Linked DNA regions of Planctellipticum variicoloris. The protein of the gene in region 1 interacts with the protein of each later gene in a pairwise test. Links are inferred from orthologs where the notes say so. Each region holds a gene or a part of one and is shown in the gene's direction. Other genes may lie near its edges.

Region 1 (3,295 bases):
ATTCGCCCGCAAGCAGGGGCACGACGACCTGCAACGGGCCTGGGAAGCCGTGGCGGAACCGGAATGGGCTTCCCTGGCGAAGCCGCTCAAAATTCAGAAAGGGGTGCTGCACGTGTCCGTCGGCAGCGCTGCCCTTCTCAGCCAGCTCGCTTCCTTTCATGCCGCCGATCTGGCCGGAAAGCTCCAGGCTCAGTATCCGCGGCTGCAGATTCGCAGTTTGAAATTCCAGTTGGCTGGTCGCTGATCCAGGGAACCGGCGACGCGACCGCCTGATTGAATCTCCGCGAGAACCCTCCGCGGACCTTTGTGACAGGAGCCTCGATTTTGTCAGAGACGACCGAAACTCCCGGCAGTGAACCCGTTGTCCCCGGCAGCGATTACAGCGAAAAGGATCTCCGCGTCCTCGAAGGGATCGACGGCATCCGCCATCGTCCCGCCATGTACATCGGCGATACCGGGACGCTCGGGCTGCACCACCTCGTCTACGAACTGATCGATAACTCGATCGACGAATGCGTCGCCGGCTACGCTAAACAGATCTCGGTCAAGATCCACGCCGACGGCAGCGTCACCGTCCAGGACGACGGTCGCGGCATCCCTGTCGGCGTCATGCCCGACAAGGGCAACAAGTCTGCCCTGGAAGTGGTCTTCACCAATATTCACGCCGGCGGAAAATTCGACCGCGAAGGGGGCTACAAGCTCGGCACCGGCGGCCTGCACGGCGTCGGCATCAAGGCGGTCAACGCCCTCGCCGAATGGCTCGAAGCCGAAGTCCGCCGCGAAGGCCACGTCTGGAGCATGGACTTCGTGCGCGGCAAGGTCGTCTCGGACCTGAAAAAGCTCGGCAAGAGCGACGCCACCGGTACGAAAATCACCTTCAAGGCCGACCCGGAGATCTTCTCCGACACGAAATACGTCTACGAGACGCTGGCCAAACGCGCCCAGGAACTCGCCTTCCTGAGTGCAGGCGTCCGCATCGCCATCGAAGACGAACGCAGCGGCCAGAAGGACGATTTCTACTATCCCGACGGGATCGTCGAGTTCGTCAAGTACCTCAACCGGACTGAGTCCGCACTCTACGAACCGATCATCCGCATCACGGGCGAGCTGGAGGGGGTCTTCGTCGACATCGCTGTCCAGCACAACGACGGTTTTTCGGAGAACGTCCGCTCGTTCGCCAACAACGTCAACAACGCCGGCGGCGGCACGCACCTGTCGGGGTTCCGCGCTGCCCTGACGCGGACCGTCAACGCCTACGGCAAACGGGAAAAGATCTTCGACGAGAACATCGCCCCCGGCGGCGACGACTTCCGCGAAGGGCTCGTCGCCGTGATCACCGTCCGCGTTCCCGACCCGCAGTTCGAAGGCCAGACCAAGTTCAAGCTCGGCAACAGCGAAGTCGAAGGGATCGTCAACAGCGTCGCGGGCGAAGCGCTGAACAAGTTCTTCGAAGAGAAGCCCGCCATCGCCAAGAAGATCTGCCAGAAGGGCGCAATGGCCGCCGAGGCCCGCGAAGCCGCCCGCAAGTCCCGCGAAATGGTCCGCCGCAAGGGAGCGCTGACCTCCGGCGGACTCCCCGAAAAACTCCGCGACTGCCGCAGCCGGGAACTCGACATCACCGAAGTCTTTCTGGTGGAAGGCGATTCGGCCGGCGGCTCCGCCGACAGCGGCCGGGATTCGAACACGCAGGCGATTCTGCCCCTCCGCGGCAAGATTCTGAACGTCGAAAAGGCTCAGCTCGTCAAGATTCTCGACAACGCCGAAATCTCCAACATCTTCAAAGCTATCGGCATCCCCCCGATGGCCGAACTCGAAGACATCACCAAGCGGCGGTACGGCAAGATCATCCTGATGACCGACGCCGACATCGACGGCAGCCACATCCGCACCCTGCTGCTGACGTTCCTCTTCCGCCACATGCGGGCCCTGGTCGAGCACGGCTGCGTCTACATCGCCCAGCCCCCCCTCTACAAAGTGGTCCAGCGCAGCAAGACCCGTTACGTGCAGACGCACGAAAGCATGATGGCGGAACTGATCGAACTCGGACTCAACGGCAGCACCGTTATCTGCCAGGATGGCGACGAGCTCACCGGTGACGTTCTCCGGACCATCGTCAAGCTGATGACCCGGCTGGAAGAGCCGATGGAAGTCCTCGAACGGCGCGGCATCACCCTCCGGCACATGTCCGCCCGGATTCCCGAGGGGAGCACCCAGCTTCCGCAGTACCGCGTCTTCCTGGGCCGGGCTGAGCACTGGTTCTTCACCAAAAGCGAAGTCGAGCAGTTCATCCAGGCCGAAGAAGCCCGCCGCGGACACGAACTCGACGTCGCAGCCGCCAACGCGGCCGCGCAGCCCCCCGTCGAGGGGGCCGAAGTCGCAACCCCCGCCGAGAGCCTGCTGCAGGTGGTCGATCTCTACGAAATCCGCTCGATCAACGACGTCCTGCGCGATCTGAAGGGCTACGGCATCGGACTGGCCGATCTCTACCCGCCCGGCGCCAAAGACGGCGAAACGGTCTATCCGTTCCGCATCGTTCAGGAGGACCACACGGTCAAGCTCACCAGCTTCCGCGAGCTGCTGATTCAGCTCCGCGCCCTCGGCGAACGGGGCATGAAAGTCACCCGCTTCAAAGGTCTCGGCGAAATGGACGCCGAGGAACTGTGGGACACCAGCATGCACCCCCAGCAGCGGACCCTGCTGCAGGTGACGATGGAAGACGCCTCGGCGGCCGACGAAATGTTCCGCGTCCTGATGGGCGACCAGGTCGAACCCCGCCGGGAGTTTATCGAGAAACACGCGCTCGACGTCAAAGATCTGGACGTCTGACGGAGTCGCCATGCAGGCAGTGCAGGCTCCCGCCCGCCGCAAGATCGCTTCAAGATCGCAATGCGGCCGAAGGGAGCCTGTCTCGTTTCCGACATCGCGTCTTTGTCATTCGACATTTGCGCCATCGCCTCCTGACCACCGATCTTCGTTTCCGCTGGATTCCCGGACCGCACGCGCCATAGACTGAACCTGGCCCCGACGATCTGCCGGGGCGGCAACGATCGTTGCATCCGTGTTCAGGCGGCGTGCATCCCGGAGACCGGGGATTCGATGGCGAGCTGGCTCAACAAGGCTTCCGGGCTGTTTCAGCGTTCGACTGCCAGGGGCGGTTCGGATCGAGAGCCGTATCAGTTCGTCTGCGAATGCGGGGCGCGAGTCGCCGGCCTGCGCGAGTCGCGGTTTCAGCAGTTTCCCTGCGAAGCCTGCAACCGCGTGGTCTTCGTCCTGCCGATGAACGTCTACCCGCGAC
Region 2 (3,579 bases), 2.4 Mb from region 1 along the record:
ATCCTGGACCGCCGTCCCGTCCAGGTCCGCTTCCTCGTCGCCGGCCGTGTTTTCGGCGGACTCCCTGCCTGCCATTGGACTTCCTGCTCCCGGCGACGACGTTGCTCCCTCGGCCTTCGAGGGCATGGCTGCCGCCCGCTGGTCCACGCGCAGCCATCCCCGCTCAGCATCGTAGACCGCACGATTCCGCATCGCCAGCACCCCCGCAAGTTCCACCCCGTGGCCACCGCCGGGACGTTGGTCTCCGACACGGTCCTGACGACGTTTTCAGCCGCACTGGAAACGCCGTCGCTGCATTGAGATACGCCACAAAAACCGGTACAATCGCTGCGTCGAGTCAGCTTGGCGACTGTCGTCGCAAACCGCTGTCGCGACTGGACTTGCAAGTGGCGGTTGGCGGGCTCTGAGGGGGCCGGCCGAATCGCAGGCCCTGGAGCGGGCCGCCAGCGATCTCCGCGGACCGATGGTTCGCGGATCACTCCCGCCGCTGACTGGAAGGAGATCTCGATTGTCGACCGGTGACGCAGGACAGACGCCGCAGGAAAATCCCACGGAACGCATTCTCCAGATCCCCATTCAGGACGAGATGCGGACCAGCTACGTCACCTACGCGATGAGCGTGATCATCAGCCGCGCGCTCCCCGACGCACGCGACGGCCTCAAGCCCTCCCAGCGACGCATCCTCGTCGCCATGAACGACCTCAACCTCGGTCCCGCCTCCGGCCGCGTCAAATGCGCCAAGATCTGCGGCGATACCAGCGGTAACTACCACCCGCACGGCGAAGGCTCCGTCTATCCCACCCTCGTCCGCATGGCCCAGAACTGGAACATGCGTGAAGTCCTCGTCGATAAGCAGGGGAACTTCGGTTCGCTCGCCGGCCTCCCCCCCGCGGCCATGCGATACACCGAAGCCCGCCTCTCCGCAGTCGCCGCCGAGATGCTCGACGACCTCAAACGCGATACCGTCGACTACGTCCTCAGCTACGACCAGCGCAATCGCGAGCCGGTCGTGCTGCCGTCGCGGTTTCCGAACCTCCTCGTCAACGGCTCCAGCGGCATCGCCGTCGGCATGGCGACCAGCATTCCCCCTCACAACCTCGCCGAAGTCTGCGAGGCCATCAAGCTGCTGATCGACAACCCCGAGGCGACCGTCGACGAAATCGTCGAAGTCATGCCCGGCCCCGACTTTCCGACCGGCGGCGTGATCTGCGGCCGGTACGGCATCAAAACCGGCTACATGACGGGCCGGTCGACCATCACTCTCCGCGCGAAGACCCGCTTCATCACGGAGAAGAACACCGAGATCATTGAGGTCAACGAGATTCCCTACATGGAAACTCGCGACCGGATCCGGGAAAAGCTCGAACAGCTCGTCCGGGACGACAAGGTCAAGGGAATCGCCCGCGTCATCGACCTGACCGACCGGACGCTCCCGCCGTGGCAGGTTCGTCTCCACATCGTCCTGAAGCGCGATGCCGACCGCGACGTGGTCCTCAACCAGCTCTACCAGTTCTCGTCGCTGCAGACGACGTTCAGCATGATCCTGCTGGCCCTCGTCGGCAACCGGCCTGTGACGCTCAAGATCAAGGAGATGCTGACCGAATTCATCCGCCATCGGATCAACGTGACCCGGCGGCGGACCGAGTTCCTGCTCGGCGAAGCCCGCAAGCGCAAGCACACGGTCGAAGGTCTGCTGATCGCCCAGATCGACCTCGACCAGGTGATCGCCACCATCCGTCAGTCCCCCAGCCGGGCCGAGGCCCGCGAACGGCTGCAGAAAATCGAGATTCCCGGCCCGCTGATCGCCCGCGCCCTCGGCGACAACGGGTTCCGGATGTTCCTCGAAGAATATGGCGAGCGCGAGAACTACAACATCTCCGCCAACCAGGCCGAAGCCATCGTCTCGATGCAGCTCGGCTCGCTCGCCAACCTCGAACGCGAAAAGCTTCGCGACGAGCACGAGAAGCTGCTGACCGAGATCGCCGAATACCTCCGGCTCCTCTCCGACGAAGCCAATCTCCGGGCCGTCGTCCGCGAGGAGACGCAGGCCCTGCAGGACCGCTACGGCAACAAGCGCCGGACGGAGATCACCGACGAAGAACTGGGCGACTACGACCCCGAAGCCCTCATCGCCGAAGAGCCGATGGTCGTCACGCTCTCCCAACGCGGCTACGTCAAACGGATGCCGCTGACGGTTTACCAGTCTCAGAATCGCGGCGGCAAGGGGATCACCGGCGCGAAGACCGATGAAGAAGACGCCATCCGGCACCTCTTCGTCGCCAGCACGCACGCCTGGCTGCTGTTCTTCACCGACCGCGGCCGCGTCCTCTGGCGCAAGGTCTACGACATTCCCGTCCAGAGCCGCATCGCCAAGGGGCGGGCGATCGTCAACCTGCTCCAGCTCCAGGAGGCCGAGACCGTCGTCAACTGCGTCGCCGTCCGCGAGTTCGACGACGAACGTTTCCTGATCATGGCCACCCGCAAGGGCGTGGTGAAGAAGACGGCCCTGTCGGCCTACAGCCGGCCCCTCAAGGGGGGCATCATCGCCATCAACCTCCGCGACGGCGACGAACTGGTCGAAGCCCGCATCGTCTCGCCCCGCCAGGACGTTCTGCTGTCGACGGCCAGCGGCATGGCGATCCGCTTCAATGAATCCGACGCCCGCGCCATGGGCCGGAATACGGCCGGCGTCCGCGGCATCCGGCTGAAGTCCGGCGACATCGTGATCGGCATGGTCGTCGTCGAAGCCGACATGAGTCTGTTGACCGTCTGCGAAAACGGCTACGGCAAACGGACTCCCTTCGGTCTGGAAGAACTCGCCGATGTCCCCCCCGCCGACGAGGCCGTCGCCGACGCGGACGTCGAAGCCGAGGTCGACGCCGAACTGCCCGAGGAAGAGGCCGCAGAAGACGGCGACGAAGCCGCCGACGGCAACAAGAGCTACCGCCGCCAGCGTCGCGGCGGCAAGGGAATCCGCGACATCAAGACGACCGACCGCAACGGCCTGGCGGTCAAGGTCCTCGCCGTCACCGACGGGGACGAAGTGCTGCTGGTGACGTCGGCCGGCAAGATTCAGCGCATCCGCGTGGTCGAGATCAACGAGATCGGCCGCAACACGCAGGGGGTCCGGGTCATGCGTCTCGACGAAGACGACAAACTCGTCTCTGTGGCCCGCATTCCGGCGGAAGTCGTCGAGCTGTCAGACGCGGCAGCCTTGGAGTCCGACGTCGCGAAAGAAACCGACACCGTCCGGCCGCCAGACGCCATTCCTCCCGCGGCCGAACCCGAAGCGGACGCCGAATAGTCCGCCGGAAACCTCTATGGTGGCACAGACATTCCTGTCTGCGCTCATCCGCGAAGAACCACGAGAGCCTTCCCAGTCATCCGGCCGGGAGGGCTCTTTGCTTCGCGAGCGACGGCGACAGCGGGCCGCAATGGATTCGCAGGAAAGAAAACTTCCCAGTTCTCTGCGGACATCGTTAATCTGGACGGAAGAACTGCGACTCGTTCGCCGAGAAACGGCCGCCGGTTCCAATCGATTCCCGGAGAGGTCCGATGACGCGCTTGCTTGAGCAGGCT

Evidence for each region.
Region 2: the proteins of SH412_RS06390 (region 1) and gyrA interact in binary tests that used the Escherichia coli proteins (3 or more experiments, as listed by UniProt). The link is inferred for Planctellipticum variicoloris from one-to-one orthologs.

Annotation. Positions count from the first base shown.
Region 1 is NZ_CP130886.1:1,618,413-1,621,707, forward strand. What follows is about bases 1-3,075. They hold SH412_RS06390 (DNA gyrase subunit B), read left to right. Parts: upstream 1-324; coding sequence 325-2,826; downstream 2,827-3,075. Other genes in these bases: SH412_RS06385 (DUF721 domain-containing protein), read left to right, coding at 1-244. Also shown: SH412_RS06395 (hypothetical protein), read left to right, coding at 3,097-3,295. UniProt on the Escherichia coli protein: DNA gyrase negatively supercoils closed circular double-stranded DNA in an ATP-dependent manner to maintain chromosomes in an underwound state.
Region 2 is NZ_CP130886.1:4,047,734-4,051,312, reverse strand. What follows is about bases 146-3,504. They hold gyrA (DNA gyrase subunit A), read left to right. Parts: upstream 146-508; coding sequence 509-3,304; downstream 3,305-3,504. Also shown: SH412_RS15730 (serine/threonine protein kinase), read right to left, coding at 1-75; SH412_RS15720 (hypothetical protein), read left to right, coding at 3,556-3,579. UniProt on the Escherichia coli protein: A type II topoisomerase that negatively supercoils closed circular double-stranded (ds) DNA in an ATP-dependent manner to maintain chromosomes in an underwound state.